2 regions of the Streptomyces sp. NPDC044063 genome follow, and region 1 is predicted to be linked to the other one. Evidence: predicted binding sites of a transcription regulator. Region 1 holds the regulator's gene; the other holds the start of a gene.
The links. Region 1 encodes HrcA, which represses chaperone genes, less so after heat shock. Its sites were predicted from a motif close to TTNGCACTCNGNNNNNCNGAGTGCNAA; they were not measured.
Positions count from the first base shown of each region.

Region 2: a site for HrcA is predicted at 5,718-5,744, ahead of groES (co-chaperone GroES). Genes of this name have one in related genera too.

Region 1 covers NZ_JBWKFM010000005.1:232,292-239,903, forward strand. The annotation lists gene AC07BS_RS09400 (GNAT family N-acetyltransferase) at 1-323, opposite strand, end outside; gene AC07BS_RS09405 (helix-turn-helix transcriptional regulator) at 491-1,273, opposite strand; gene AC07BS_RS09410 (response regulator transcription factor) at 1,349-2,176, opposite strand; gene AC07BS_RS09415 (16S rRNA (uracil(1498)-N(3))-methyltransferase) at 2,350-3,099, opposite strand; gene AC07BS_RS09420 (nitronate monooxygenase) at 3,213-4,295, opposite strand; gene dnaJ (molecular chaperone DnaJ) at 4,466-5,605, opposite strand; gene hrcA (heat-inducible transcriptional repressor HrcA) at 5,606-6,622, opposite strand; gene AC07BS_RS09435 (MBL fold metallo-hydrolase) at 6,884-7,612, shown strand, end outside.
Region 2 covers NZ_JBWKFM010000040.1:452-8,063, reverse strand. The annotation lists gene AC07BS_RS31970 (hypothetical protein) at 1-112, shown strand, start outside; gene AC07BS_RS31965 (hypothetical protein) at 210-803, opposite strand; gene tsaB (tRNA (adenosine(37)-N6)-threonylcarbamoyltransferase complex dimerization subunit type 1 TsaB) at 1,022-1,690, shown strand; gene rimI (ribosomal protein S18-alanine N-acetyltransferase) at 1,723-2,220, shown strand; gene tsaD (tRNA (adenosine(37)-N6)-threonylcarbamoyltransferase complex transferase subunit TsaD) at 2,204-3,361, shown strand; gene AC07BS_RS31945 (class I SAM-dependent methyltransferase) at 3,398-4,642, opposite strand; gene AC07BS_RS31940 (polysaccharide deacetylase family protein) at 4,746-5,681, shown strand; gene groES (co-chaperone GroES) at 5,894-6,202, shown strand; gene groL (chaperonin GroEL) at 6,320-7,612, shown strand, end outside.

The DNA.
Region 1 (7,612 bases):
GTGTACGAGGAGACCGTCACGCGGTCGCAGCCGCGCCGGGCGGCCTCCGCCTCGGCCTCGGCCGGCAGCCGTGCGCCCCAGCCGCCGGAGCGGCTGTCCTCGCGCACCCACAGCAGCTCGATGCCGCACAGGCCGCCCCACGTCCAGGCGGTGAGGCCGCCGACGAGCCCACCGTCGTCGTCCATGGCCCGTACGGAGAACTCACCGCGGGCCGCGCCCCCGGTGGCCGCGTCGTTGAACGCGCCGAGCTCGCTCTCCAGCCGCTCGGTCAGCTCGGCGTCGTTCCCGCCGACGGTCAGGAACGCGCTCTCCGCAGCAGTCATGAACCGCAGTATGCGCACAGGGGCCGGGGCGGGCGCCACGGAATACGCGGGGCGCCGACGTCGATCCCCCCGTGGCCGGCGTCGGCGCCCCCTCCCTTTTCCGTACCACGATCATCGCGTCCGCGCGGCCCCCCGCGCCATGGGAAGAACTGCCCATGCCCGCGTGGTCAGGGAACGATGCCCACCCGCTTGGCCAGCAGTACGGTGGAGACCCGGTTGTTGGTGCCCAGCTTGCGGTAGATCCTCTCCAGGTGGCGGTTGACCGTGTGGGGGGAGATCGTCAGGCGGCGGCCGATGCCGTGGGCGGTGATGCCCTCGGAGAGGAGGCCCAGGACGGTCAGTTCACGGGGCGTCAGACCGTGTCCCGGCCCGGCGGCCGGGTCGGCGGCGGGCGTGGCCTCGACCGCGTCACGCAGGCGGCGCAGCTCGCGCACATGGCGGTCGGCGGTGACGAGGAGCGGCTGGACCCGGGTGGCGAACGCCAGGTCCTGCGCGGTGAACGCGCCGTCGCGGCCCAGGGAGACCGCCCGCAGCACCGGGCCGTCGGCGGGCAGGGGCAGGGCCAGCTGGTGGGTGGTGCCGTAGTCGCGGTGGGCCTCGTCGCGCCAGGCGGAGTGGTGCCAGCGGCGGTCGCCGCAGAGCCGGTTCATCGTCATCGGCTCGCGCCCGCCCGTGGCGAGGTAGGGGATCAGGGGGTGGCGCTGGCGCGTCCGCCGCCGGACCACCTCGGCCACCGCCTCCTGGTCCAGCCGCCGCGGCGCCCATCCGTCGGACCCGCCCGGCAGTCCCGGCTCCGCGGCGACACGGGCGAAGATGACCGTGCCGCAGTCGAGGGCGCCGAGGAGGTGTTCCGCCATCAGGTGCCGCCGGGCGCCGGGGTCGTCGCTCTCCAGGACCGCGACGACCAGATCGAGCATGGCCTCGTAGTCGCGCGCGCGAAGCTGTGGCATGACGGCTGCCTTCCCTGTGGTCCACCCCCGTCGCCCGGCGAACGGCACGCCGGGTAGTCCCCCTGCCACGGCATGTTACGGCGCCCGGTCGGGGCCCTCCACCGGCCCGCGGGGCCGGGCCGCCGGCGTCCCCGTCGCCCCGCCCGGCACGAGTCCCGCCTGCTGCGCCAGCAGCACCGCCGACACACGGTTGTTCGTACCCAGCTTCCGGTAGACCTTCTCCAGGTGCCGGTTGACGGTGTGCGGGGAGATCGCCAGCCGCCGGGCGATGCCGAGCGTCGGCAGGCCCTCGGCCAGCAGGCCCAGCACCGTCAGTTCCCGGGGCGTCAGGCCGTGCCCCGAGGGACGGTCCACGGCGAGCGCCGGAGCGGTGGCGCGCAGCCGGCGCCAGTGCTGGACGTGGTTGCCCGCGCTGACGAGCAACGGCTGGACGCGGGCGGCGAAGGCCAGGTCGTCGGCCCGGAAGCTGCCGTCGCGCCCGACCAGCACCAGCCGGACGAGGTCCGGGTCGCCGGGGATGGGCAGGCCCAGCTGCTGGGTGACGCCGAAGTCCCGGCGGGCCTCCTGGTACCACTGGCTCTGCCGCCAGGTGTCACAGATCTCGCTCACGGTCACCGGCGACTGCCCGCCGTCGACGATGTAGGAGACCAGCGGATGGCCCTGGCGGAGCCGTCTGGGCACCAGGTCGCCGACGTGCTCGCTCAGCCGCTCGGGCGCCCAGCCCTCGATGCGTCCCGTCCCCTCCGCGACGTTCACCACGGAGAACGTCGCGGAGTCGCACCCCATCGCCTCCAGCAGCTGGCCGGTGATCAGGTGCCATGCCGACTCGGTGCCGTCGTCCTCCAGCACCGCCACGGCCAGGTCGAGCATCCGCTCGTAGTCACGTGCACGCAGCCGTGCCATGTGTTCCCCACGCCCGCCCTTCCCCCCGTCGGTCCTGTGCGCCGGCCCCGGTGACCCCGGCCGGCCGTGATCACCAGTCTCCCCGGCCCCGGGCGTCCCGGTGAGTCCGGCCCCGGTCAACCGGGGCCGGAATCCGCCGCTCCGGGGCCGGAATCCGTCGGTCGGGGGGTCCGTCAGCCCCAGCGGCCCGTCCGGCCCAGGAGCAGCGCCGCGGCCGCCGTACCGGCCGTCGAGGTCCGCAGCACGCTCGGGCCCAGGCGGTACGGATGGGCGCCCGCCTCGGCGAAGGCGGCGAGCTCCTCCGGGGACACCCCGCCCTCCGGACCGACGACCAGCACGATGGAGCCGGTCGCCGGCAGCTCGGCCGTGGCCAGCGGCGTGCTGCCCTCCTCGTGGAGCACCGCCGCGAACGTGGCGTCGGCCAGCAGCTCCGCCACTTGCCGGGTCGTCATGGCGTCGGCCACGGTGGGGAAGCGCAGACGCCGGGACTGCTTGCCCGCCTCACGGGCCGTCGCGCGCCACTTGCCCAGCGACTTCAGGCCGCGCTCGCCCTTCCACTGGGTGACGCAGCGCGAGGCCGACCACGGCACGATCGCGTCGACGCCCGTCTCGGTCATGGTCTCGACGGCCAGCTCGCCCCGGTCGCCCTTGGGCAGGGCCTGGACGACGGTGATGCGGGGCTGGGGCAGCGGTTCGGACCGCACGGACGTCACCGCGACGTCGAGGTGGTCCTTGCCCTCGACGGCCGCCACGGTGCCGTGGGCGCCCGTGCCGTCGCCGTCGGTCAGCACGATCTCCTCGCCCACGCGCAGCCGGCGCACGGAGACCGCGTGGCGGCCCTCGGGGCCGTCCAGGGGGAAGACGGTGCCGGGGAAGACACCCGTCAGGGAGCCCTCTTCGACCAGGAACACCGGCGCTGTCATGACGTACTCGCTCTCTAGGACTTGCTGTTCGACTCGACGACCGGGACCGGCGATCCGGGCCGTGCGGCCGTGTGGCCGTGTGGCCGTGTGGCCGTGTGGCGTTGTGGTCCGGCTCAGGCGGTCGGCGGCACCCGGGCCGCCGCCAGCTCGGCGGCCAGCACCCCGACCAGCTCGCCCGCCGGCAGGGCGCGGGCCAGGCGGTGGCCCTGCCCGGCCCACAGGTGCATGCCCTGCGCGTCGCCGGCCGTGGCGGCGGCCTTGCGCAGGCCCGAGGTCAGATGGTGGATCTCCGGATAGGCGGCCGGGGCGTACGGGCCGTGCTCCCGGATGAAACGGTTCACCAGGCCCCGCGCGGGACGCCCTGTGAAGGCCCGGGTCAGCTCGGTGCCCACGAACACCGGATCGGTCAGGGCCTGCTTGTGCAACGGGTGGGCGCCGGACTCCGGGCAGGGCAGGAACGCCGTACCGAGCAGCGCCGCGCAGGCCCCCGCCGCCAGGACCGCGGCTATCTGCTCGCCGCGCATCAGCCCGCCCGCCGCGAGGACCTGCAGCGGCACGGCCTCGCGCACCTCGGCGAGCAGCGGCAGCAGCCCGGCCCCGGCGCCCGGGCCACCGGCGTGCGGGTCGTCGTGGTGGGTGCCCCGGTGGCCGCCGGCCTCCACGCCCTGGACGCAGACCGCGTCCGCGCCCGCCTCCCACGCCGCGCGGGCCTCGGCGACCGACGTCACGGTCACCACCGTGAGCGTGCCGGCCGCGGCCAAGGCGTCCACGGCCGTCCGCGAAGGACACCCGAAAGTGAAGGAGACGACGGGCACCGGGTCGTCGAGGAGGAGGGCGAGCTTGGCGTCGTAGGCGTCGTCCGAGGCCTGGTCCGGGTCGCCCAGCGGCGTCCGGTACCGGGCGGCCTCGCCGGCCAGTCGCTCCGCGTACACCTCGACGGCGGCCGGGTCGGCGGCCGGCGGCTGCGGCATGAAGAGGTTGACGCCGAAGGGCCGGGAGGTCAGCGCGCGGAGCTGCTCGATCTCCTCGTACATCGCGGCCGGCGTCTTGTACCCCGCGGCGAGGAACCCGAGGCCGCCGGCCTCGCCGACCGCCGCCACCAGGGCCGGGGTGGAGCCGCCGCCCGCCATCGGGGCCTGTACGACCGGATGCTCGAACAGTCGGGTGAGTCCGGTCAGTCCGGACAACGGAGCCATGACCACATCGTGTCACAAACCGACCGGGCCGCCCGATGGGCGGCCCGGTCGTCGGAAGAGGTACGGGCTACCGCCCGTTGAACGCGTCCTTCAGCCGCGAGAACAGCCCCTGCTGCCCCGGCTTACCGTGCTCGCCCGGGGGACGAACCCCCGGACCCCCGGCCGGGCGCCTACCGCCCGTTGAACGCGTCCTTCAAGCGCGAGAACAGCCCCTGCTGCCCCGGCTTGAACTCGCCCATCGGGCGTTCCTCGTTGCGCATCTTGGCCAGCTGCCGCAGCAGTTCCTCCTGCTGGGCGTCCAGCTTGCTGGGCGTGGTGACCTCGACGTGCACGATGAGGTCACCGCGGCCGCCGCCGCGCAGGTGGGTGACGCCGCGCTGGTGCAGCGGGATCGACTGGCCGGACTGAGTGCCCGGGCGGATGTCGATCTCCTCGACACCGTCCAGCGTCTCCAGCGGCACCTTCGTGCCGAGCGCGGCCGCCGTCATCGGGATGGTGACCGTGCAGTGGAGGTCGTCGCCGCGGCGCTGGAAGACCGGGTGCGGGGTCTCGTGGATCTCCACGTAGAGGTCACCGGCCGGGCCGCCGCCGGGGCCGACCTCGCCCTCGCCCGCGAGCTGGATGCGGGTGCCGTTGTCGACACCGGCGGGGATCTTGACGGTGAGGTTCCGCCGCGACCGGACGCGGCCGTCGCCGGCGCACTCCGGGCACGGGGTCGGCACGACCGTGCCGAAGCCCTGGCACTGCGGGCACGGGCGGGAGGTCATGACCTGGCCCAGGAAGGACCGGGTGACCTGGGAGACCTCGCCCCGGCCGCGGCACATGTCACAGGTCTGCGCGGACGTGCCCGGGGCCGCGCCCTCGCCGCTGCACGTGGTGCAGACGACGGCGGTGTCGACCTGGATGTCCTTGGTGGTGCCGAAGGCGGACTCCGCCAGGCTGACCTCGAGCCGGATCATGGCGTCCTGGCCGCGGCGCGTACGCGAGCGCGGACCGCGCTGCGAGGCCTGGCCGAAGAACGCGTCCATGATGTCGGAGAAGTTGCCGAAGCCCGCGCCGAAGCCGCCGGCACCGGCGCCGGCGCCGCCCGAGGAGGACAACGGGTCACCACCGAGGTCGTAGACCTGCTTCTTCTGCGGGTCGGAGAGCACCTCGTAGGCGGCGTTGATCTCCTTGAAGCGTTCCTGCGTCTTCGGGTCCGGGTTGACGTCCGGGTGCAGCTCGCGCGCGAGACGGCGGAAGGCCTTCTTGATCTCATCCTGCGAGGCATCGCGCCGGACGCCCAGGATCGCGTAGTAATCCGTGGCCACTTACGACTCCGCCAGGATCTGTCCGACGTAACGTGCCACTGCGCGTACCGCTCCCATCGTTCCGGGGTAGTCCATGCGGGTCGGTCCGACCACGCCGAGTTTGGCGACGGCCTCGTCGCCCGAACCGTAGCCGACGGCGACGACCGATGTGGAGTTCAGACCCTCGTGCTCGTTCTCGTGACCGATGCGTACGGTCATCCCCGAGTCCTTGGCCTCGCCGAGCAGCTTGAGCAGCACGACCTGCTCCTCCAACGCCTCCAGCACGGGCCGGATCGTCAGCGGGAAGTCATGACCGAAACGAGTGAGATTGGCGGTGCCGCCGATCATCAGCCGTTCCTCGGTCTCCTCGACCAGGGTCTCCAGCAGGGTGGCGAGAACCGTAGAAACGGTTCCGCGATCTTCCGGTTCGAAGGACTCCGGGAGGTCCATGACCAGCCTCGGCACGTCCGTGAACCGGCGTCCCACGACCCGGCTGTTCAGCCGCGCGCGCAGGTCTGCCAGGGAGGTCTCGCCGACCGGCGCCGGGCAGTCGACCATGCGCTGCTCGACCCGCCCGGTGTCCGTGATCAGCACGAGCATGACCCGGGCCGGGGCGAGCGCGAGCAGCTCCACGTGCCGCACGGTCGAACGGCTCAGCGAGGGGTACTGCACCACCGCGACCTGCCGGGTCAGCTGCGCCAGCAGCCGCACCGTGCGGGCCACCACGTCGTCCAGGTCGACGGCGCCGTCCAGGAAGTTCTGGATGGCCCGGCGCTCCGGCGACGACAGCGGCTTGACGGCCGCCAGCTTGTCGACGAAGAGGCGGTAGCCCTTGTCGGTCGGGATCCGGCCAGCGCTGGTGTGGGGCTGGGCGATGAAACCCTCGTCCTCCAGCGCGGCCATGTCGTTGCGGACCGTGGCCGGGGAGACTCCCAGCCGGTGCCGCTCGGTGAGGGCCTTGGAGCCGACGGGCTCCTCGGTGCCCACGTAGTCCTGGACGATGGCGCGCAGCACTTCGAGCCTGCGTTCGCTCAGCATCGCGCGCACCTCCAGTCGGTCCGGTCCGTCGGCCGTCGTCACGGGTCGTTCAGGTCGTACGGGTCGCACGACCCGTACGAGGGTCGCACGCGCGGGGGTCCGGTTCGACCCCCGCCCTTGGCACTCAAAGGTCACGAGTGCCAGAACCCTCAAGCCAGTGTACGGCCGGGCACCACGGCCAGGGCAAGGGCGGCCCCCGCCACGCGCCCCCGCCGTGCGTCCGGGCGGGCGGCCGCGACGCCCGCCCGCTAGCGTCGCGGTATGGAGAACCACGGGGATTCCGGCGCCGTCGCGGCGCACTGGGAACGGCTCGCTCCGGGCGTCGTACGCCGCAGGTTGCCGGGCTGGGACGCCACCACGGGGGCGATCGCGGGGCCGGACGGCGTCCTGGTCGTGGACACCGGCTCGTCGCTGCGCGAGGGCACGGAGATCCGGCGCGAGGTGCAGCGGCTCTTCGGCCGGTCCGTGACGCACATCGCACTCACCCATCCCCACTTCGACCACGTCCTGGGCACGGCCGCGTTCTCCGGCGTGGAGGTCTACGGGGCGGTGGGACTCGCCGAGCGGATGGCCACCGAGCGCGAGCGCGAGGAGCTGCGGCGGGACGCGCTGCGCTACGGGGTGCCGCGCGAGGCCGCCGCCGAGGCGGTGGAGCTGCTCGTCCCGCCCCGGCACGCCGTCTCGGGGGAGGTCACGGTCGACCTGGGCGGCGGGCGGCGGGTGCTGCTCGCGAACGTGGGCCCGGCGCACACGGCGTACGACCTGGCCGTCCTCGTGCCGGGCGGACCGGGGGAGCCCGAGATCGTCTTCTGCGGCGACGTGGTCGAGGAGTCCGGCGAGCCGCAGGCCGGGCCGGACGCGCTGCCGCACGCCTGGCCGGCGGCGCTGGACCGGCTGCTGGAGCTGGGCGGCGAGGACGCGGTGTACGTGCCGGGGCACGGGGCGGTGGTGGACGCGGGGTTCGTACGGCGCCAGCGCGACGCGCTACGG
Region 2 (7,612 bases), on a different contig from region 1:
CGTGCGCGATCTCCTGGCGGCCTGCGCCGCCGCCGACGCGGTCTCCACCCCGCCCGCGGCCCCCGGTCCCGCTGAGCGCCCCGGGCGCGCGGAGGAGCGCGACGCGGCCTGACGTACCCCGCCCGCGTCGCCGCCCGTCGCAGACCGGTCCCGGATAGCCCGAACGGGGGACGCGGCCACTGCCACGCCCCCCGGATCTCCGTCCCGCTCTACGGGACGACGACGACCTTGGTGTTGTTCACCGCGAACTCCCACATGGCCCGACCGTCGGCCGGCAGCTCGCGGATGCCGCCCGTCTTCTTCGTCGGGTCCAGCTTCGGCGACGAGCCGTCGACGGCCGCGCTGAAGCCGAAGACGACGCCCGTGGCGAGGTCCTTGTGGAAGCGCACCACGTGCTCGATCGGGATCCCGTCCGAGCCCGTGACCTGCGGGGCCCGCGAGGTGACCGCGTAGGTGCCGGGCGGCGGGTTGACCGTGCTGGGCGCCACCTCGTACGTCCGGGTGGCCTTGCCGTCGGAGCCCACGAGCCACACCCGCTTCTGCGCGAGCCCGTAGACGACCCGCAGGCCGGTGCCGGAGTCCTGCGGGACCGGGGTCGCCGCCTTGCCCTGGTCCTGGGTGGCGCCGCCGGCCGCGCCCGTCGCGCCGCCGCCCTTGTCCTTGTCCTTGCCGGACGCGGCGGGGGCGTGCGCGCTCGCGGGGCGGTCCGGCGCGGCCTCCGCCTGGTATGCGAGGAAACCGACCCCGCCCAGCGCCGCCGCCGTGAGCACGGCCACGATCGCCCCCGAGCTGCTGCGTGCCACGGTGCGCACCCTTTCGTCCCGCGTACTGGTTCTTCGTTCCGCGTGCCGGCCCGTACGGACCGGGCCGCCCGTCCGTCCGTACCCGCTGTACGGCCTGCTCGTACGGCCGCTCGCACGGCTATGCGGCTGACCGTAGCACTCGGCCGCGCCCCCGCCGCGCCCCCGGCGATGACCGGTGCGGGCACCGGACGCCCCATGGCGCGCCGTAGGCTTGTCACGTGCTGCTGCTCGCTCTGGATACCGCCACCCCCGCCGTCACCGTCGCCCTCCACGACGGCGAGTCCGTCGTCGCCGAGTCGAGCCAGGTCGACGCGCGCCGGCACGGGGAACTGCTGCTGCCCGCCGTCGACCGGGTGCTGAGCGAGGCGGGGTGCGCGCTGGACGCCGTGACCGGCCTCGTCGTGGGCGTCGGCCCCGGCCCCTACACGGGCCTGCGCGTCGGCATCGTCACCGCCGCGACCTTCGCGTCCGTGCTGTCCGTGCCCGTCCACAGCCTGTGCACGCTCGACGGCATCGCCTACGCCGCCGGGCAGGCCGGTCTCGAGGGCGAGTTCGTCGTGGCGACGGACGCCCGCCGCAAGGAGGTCTACTGGGCGCGGTACGCCGACGCCCGGACCCGGGTCACCGAGCCCGCCGTGGACCGCCCCGCCGAGCTCGCCGAGCGCGTCGCGGGCCTGGCCGCCGTCGGCGCCGGCGCCGTGCTCTACCCGGACGCCTTCACGGACGTACGGGCCGACCTGCCGCAGCACCAGTCGGCGGGCGCGCTCGCCGCGCTGGCCGCCGAGAAGCTGCGCACCGGCGGCGAGTTCCTCCCCGACCAGCCGCTCTACCTGCGCCGGCCGGACGCCCAGGTGCCCGCCAACTACAAGGTGGTCACCCCGCAGTGACCGGGTCGGCCGCGGCGGTCGGTATCCGCGAGATGCGCTGGTGGGACATCGGGCCGGTGCTGGAGCTGGAGCGCGAGCTCTTCCCGCACGACGCCTGGTCGAAGGGCCTCTTCTGGTCGGAGCTGGCGCACGCGCGCGGTGCCAACGCCAACCGCCGCTACGTCGTGGCGGAGGCCGCCGGGGAACCCGAGGGCGCGCGCCGCGTCGTCGGCTACGCCGGCCTCGCCGCCGTCGACGGCACCGGCGACGTCCAGACCATCGCCGTCGCCCGCGAGCACTGGAGCACCGGCCTGGGCGCCCGGCTGCTCACCGAGCTGCTCACCACCGCGACCGCCTTCGAGTGCCGCGAGGTGCTGCTCGAGGTGCGTGTCGACAACACCCGTGCCCAGCGCCTGTACGAACGCTTCGGCTTCGAGCCCGTGGGCGTCCGCCGTGGCTACTACCAGCCCGGCAACGTCGACGCGCTCGTCATGCGCCTCACCGACCCCACCACCGCAGTGCAAGGAATGACCCATGGCTCGCAAGGCTGACGAACCCCTGGTCCTCGGCATCGAGACCTCGTGCGACGAGACCGGTGTCGGGATCGTCCGCGGTCACACGCTGCTCGCCGACGCCGTCGCCTCCAGCGTCGACGAGCACGCCCGCTTCGGCGGCGTGGTCCCCGAGGTCGCCAGCCGGGCGCACCTGGAGGCCATGGTGCCGACGATCCAGCGTGCCCTGAAGGAGGCGGGGGTCAGCGCCAAGGACCTCGACGGCATCGCGGTCACCGCCGGCCCCGGCCTCGCGGGCGCCCTCCTCGTCGGCGTGTCGGCCGCCAAGGCGTACGCCTACGCCCTGGGCAAGCCGCTCTACGGTGTGAACCACCTCGCCTCGCACATCTGTGTGGACCAGCTGGAGCACGGCGCCCTGCCCGAGCCGACGATGGCCCTGCTGGTCAGCGGCGGCCACTCGTCCCTGCTGCTGGCGCCCGACATCACCGCGGACGTCCGGCCGCTCGGCTCGACCATCGACGACGCGGCGGGCGAGGCCTTCGACAAGATCGCCCGGGTGCTCAACCTGGGCTTCCCCGGCGGCCCGGTCATCGACCGCTGGGCGCGCGAGGGCGACCCCGACGCCATCCGCTTCCCGCGCGGCCTGACCGGCCCCCGCGACCCGATATACGACTTCTCCTTCTCCGGCCTGAAGACCGCCGTGGCCCGCTGGATCGAGGCCAAGCGCGCGGCCGGCGAGAACGTCCCGGTCGCCGACGTCGCCGCCTCCTTCCAGGAGGCCGTGGTGGACGTGCTGACCCGCAAGGCCGTGCGTGCCTGCAAGGACCACGGCGTCGACCACCTGATGATCGGCGGCGGTGTCGCGGCCAACACCCGGCTGCGCGCCATGGCCCAGCGCCGCTGCGAGGACGCCGGCATCACGCTGCGCGTGCCGCGTCCCAAGCTGTGCACGGACAACGGCGCGATGGTCGCCGCCCTCGGCGCCGAGATGGTGGCCCGCGGTCGCGCGGCCTCGTCGTGGGACCTGTCGGCGGACTCCTCGCTGCCGGTCACGGACACCCACGTCCCGGGCACCCACGCCCACGACCACGACCACGGTCACGGTCACAGCCATGGCCACGGGCATGGCCACGACCACGACCACTTCCACGAGCTGAGCAAGGACAACCTCTACTCGTGACGCGCGGGGGCCGGTCTCTCCCCGGGGGCGCCGGCCCTACGCGGCGGGGCGCGCCGGCTGTGCCAGGAGCATCGTCGGAGCGCCCGCCACCCGGGTCAGCACGACCACGCAGGAGTTCGGGCCCGCGAGCTTGAGCTTCCGGCGCAGTTCCTCCGGCTCCACCGCCGAGCCGCGCTTCTTGATGACCGCCACCCCGATCCCACGCTCGCGCACGACCGCCTTCAGGCGCTTCAGGTTGAACGGCAGCACGTCCGTGACCTCGTACGCCGCCGCGTACGGCGTCGGGTGGAGCTCGTCGCTCGTCACGTACGCGATGGTCTCGTCGATCAGGCCGCCGGCCAGCCGCTCCGCGACGTCCGCCACGAGGTGGGCACGGATGACGGCGCCGTCCGGCTCGTAGAGGTAGCGGCCCACGGGGCGGACCGGCGGGTCGGGCAGGCCGCGGCCCATCAGGGTCGCACCCTCGGGCAGCAGGGTGGCCCGGTACGCGCCCGGGTCCGTGCCGAACCACAGCACGGCCTCCTTCACGTCACCGCCGTCGGAGATCCACTCCGCCTCCGCGTCGTCCGGGATCGCCTCGTGGGGGACGCCCGGGGCGATCTTCAGGGCCGCGCGCGGGGCCGAGCGGGCCGCCTCGATCGCCCAGGAGAGCGGCGGGGAGTAGGCCTCCGGGTCGAAGATGCGACCGCGGCCGCCGCGCCGGGCCGGGTCGACGAAGACCGCGTCGTACGGCGTGGTGTCGATCTCCGTGACGTCGGCGCAGCGCACCTCGATCAGGTCGGCCAGGCCCAGCGCGGCGGCGTTGGCCCGGGCGACCTCGCAGGTGAGCGGGTCGCGGTCGACGGCGAGCACGGAGATCCCGGCTCGCGCGAGCGCGATGGCGTCGCCGCCGATGCCCCCGCACAGGTCGGCGATCCGGCGCACGCCGAGCTCCTGGAAGCGCCGGGCGCGGTGGGTGGCCACCGAGGCGCGCGTGGACTGCTCCACGCCGTTGGGCGTGAAGAACATGCGGTACGCGTCCTCCGCGCCGAACTTCGCGACCGCGCGCTGCCGCAGCCGGGCCTGTCCGAGCGCGGCGGAGACCAGCTCGGCCGGGTGCTCACGGCGCAGGCGGGTCGCCGTGGCGAGCTCCCGCGCGGGGTCGTGGTCGCGGAGCCCGTCGAGGAGGGCGCGGCCCTCGTCGGTGAGCAGGGCGGCGAAGGCGGCGAGGGCCTGGGCGGTCTCGGCGGCCTGGGCGGCGTCGGTGGTGGCGGCGGGGTTCGGTGCGGGCACGTGTCTCATTCTCCCTCGCGGTCCCCGGCCCTTCCCGGCCCCGGCCGGGCGGTGGCGGTCCCGGCCCCCCGCGCGGTCGTCGAACGCATGCACAAGAATCGTTCGGGTGACCCTGTCTGTTTCCGGCCATCGCGGCCGTCATGGTCGTCCCGGCTCCCACGGCCGCCCCGGCTCTCACGGCCGCCCCGGCCTTCCCGGTGGGCCGGGCCGCCGTCGTCGCGCCGCCCTCCTCGCCGTCTCCGCGGCCCTGCTGCTGACCGGCACCCTCGCGGGGTGCTCCGGGGCGTCCTCCGGCTCCTCCGGGGCGTCCGGCGGCCCGGGGAAGCCGCGTACGGGGGCGAGCGCGTCCGCCACGCCCGGCGACGCGTACCGCCGCTGGGGGCTGGAGCGGCCGCTGGCCGCCCCGCCCGCCCCGCCGGCGCGGAAGCCGGTGGCGCTGCCCTCGCCGGGCGGTATCCCGCCGGTCGTCCGCCGGATACCGACCACGGACAAGGTCGTGTTCGTGACGATCGACGACGGGGCCGAGAAGGACCCGGAGTTCGTGCGGATGGCCAGGGACCTGAAGCTGCCGTTCACGATGTTCCTCACGGACAGCATCGCCCGCGCGGGCGGCGGCTACGGTTATTTCGAGCCGCTGCGCGCCCTCGGCAACGGCGTCCAGAACCACACGCTGACCCATCCGAACCTGCGCACCCTGTCGGCGGACGCCCAGAAGCGCGAGATATGCGGCCAGCAGGACGCCCTGGAGAAGCGTTTCGGCACCCGGCCCCCGCTCTTCCGGCCGCCCTACGGCAATTACAACGACGCCACACTCACGGCCGCCGCCGGCTGCGGGGTGCGGGCGGTCGTGCTGTGGGAGGCGACGATGCAGATCAACGACATGCGCTACGCCCAGGGCGACGGGCTGCGCCCCGGCGACATCGTGCTCGCCCACTTCCGCGGTCCGGGAGAGCTCAAGGGCACCTCGATGACCAGGATGACGACCAACATGCTCCGCAGCATCCAGGCCCAGGGATACACGGTGGGGCGACTGGAGGACTACCTCTGATCGTGGACGGGTAGGGACCGGGCGCCGCGCGATGGATTGGCACTCCGCTTGACCGAGTGCTAACCGCGTCATAGTCTCGGCACCGTTGGCACTCTCCACCGGTGAGTGCCAAACACAGCGACGGGCAGATCCGGCACCCGCGACGACGGATCTACCAGGTCGCCACCTCAGACAAATGACCCCGTGAGATCTCCGAAGGGGGAGGTCGGATCGTGACGACCGCCAGCTCCAAGGTTGCCATCAAGCCGCTCGAGGACCGCATCGTGGTCCAGCCGCTCGACGCCGAGCAGACCACGGCCTCCGGCCTGGTCATTCCGGACACCGCCAAGGAGAAGCCCCAGGAGGGCGCTGTCCTGGCCGTGGGCCCGGGCCGCTTCGAGAACGGCGAGCGCCTCCCGCTCGACGTCCAGGTCGGTGACATCGTGCTCTACAGCAAGTACGGCGGCACCGAGGTGAAGTACAACGGTGACGAGTACCTCGTCCTCTCGGCCCGCGACGTCCTCGCGGTCATCGAGAAGTAGTTCACCCGAGGCTTTCGAGCTTTCGAAGCTTTAGTTCTGCGCCCCTGGTTCCCGCGTCCATTCAGCCGGGCGCCCGGGGCGCAGTTCGTTTGAGAGAGATCGCGAGGATTCTTACCCATGGCCAAGACCCTGAAGTTCGACGAGGACGCCCGTCGCGCCCTTGAGCGCGGCGTCAACAAGCTCGCCGACACCGTCAAGGTGACGATCGGCCCCAAGGGCCGCAACGTCGTCATCGACAAGAAGTTCGGCGCTCCCACCATCACCAACGACGGCGTCACCATCGCCCGTGAGGTCGAGCTCGAGGACGCGTACGAGAACCTCGGCGCCCAGCTCGTCAAGGAGGTGGCGACCAAGACCAACGACATCGCGGGTGACGGCACCACCACCGCGACCGTCCTGGCCCAGGCGCTGGTCCGCGAGGGTCTGCGCAACGTCGCCGCCGGCGCCTCCCCGGCCGCCCTGAAGAAGGGCATCGACGCCGCCGTCAAGGCCGTCTCCGAGGACCTCCTGGCGACCGCCCGCCCGATCGACGACAAGTCCGACATCGCCGCCGTGGCCGCGCTCTCCGCGCAGGACCAGCAGGTCGGCGAGCTGATCGCCGAGGCGATGGACAAGGTCGGCAAGGACGGCGTCATCACGGTCGAGGAGTCCAACACCTTCGGCCTGGAGCTGGACTTCACCGAGGGCATGGCCTTCGACAAGGGTTACCTCTCGCCCTACATGGTCACCGACCAGGAGCGTATGGAGGCCGTCCTCGACGACCCGTACATCCTGATCCACCAGGGCAAGATCTCCGCGATCCAGGACCTGCTGCCGCTGCTGGAGAAGATCATCCAGGCCGGTGGCTCCAAGCCGCTGCTGATCATCGCCGAGGACGTCGAGGGCGAGGCCCTCTCCACCCTCGTCGTCAACAAGATCCGCGGCACGTTCAACGCCGTGGCCGTCAAGGCCCCGGGCTTCGGCGACCGCCGCAAGGCGATGCTGGGCGACATGGCCACCCTCACCGGTGCCACCGTCATCGCCGAGGAGGTCGGCCTCAAGCTCGACCAGGCCGGTCTGGACGTGCTGGGCACGGCCCGCCGCGTGACCGTCTCCAAGGACGACACCACCATCGTCGACGGTGGCGGCAACTCCGGTGACGTCGAGGGCCGCGTCGCCCAGATCAAGGCCGAGATCGAGACCACCGACTCGGACTGGGACCGCGAGAAGCTCCAGGAGCGCCTCGCCAAGCTCGCCGGTGGCGTCTGCGTCATCCGCGTGGGTGCGGCCACCGAGGTCGAGCTCAAGGAGAAGAAGCACCGTCTGGAGGACGCCATCTCCGCGACCCGCGCCGCGGTCGAGGAGGGCATCGTCTCCGGTGGTGGCTCCGCCCTCGTCCACGCCGCCAAGGTGCTGGAGGACGGTCTGGGC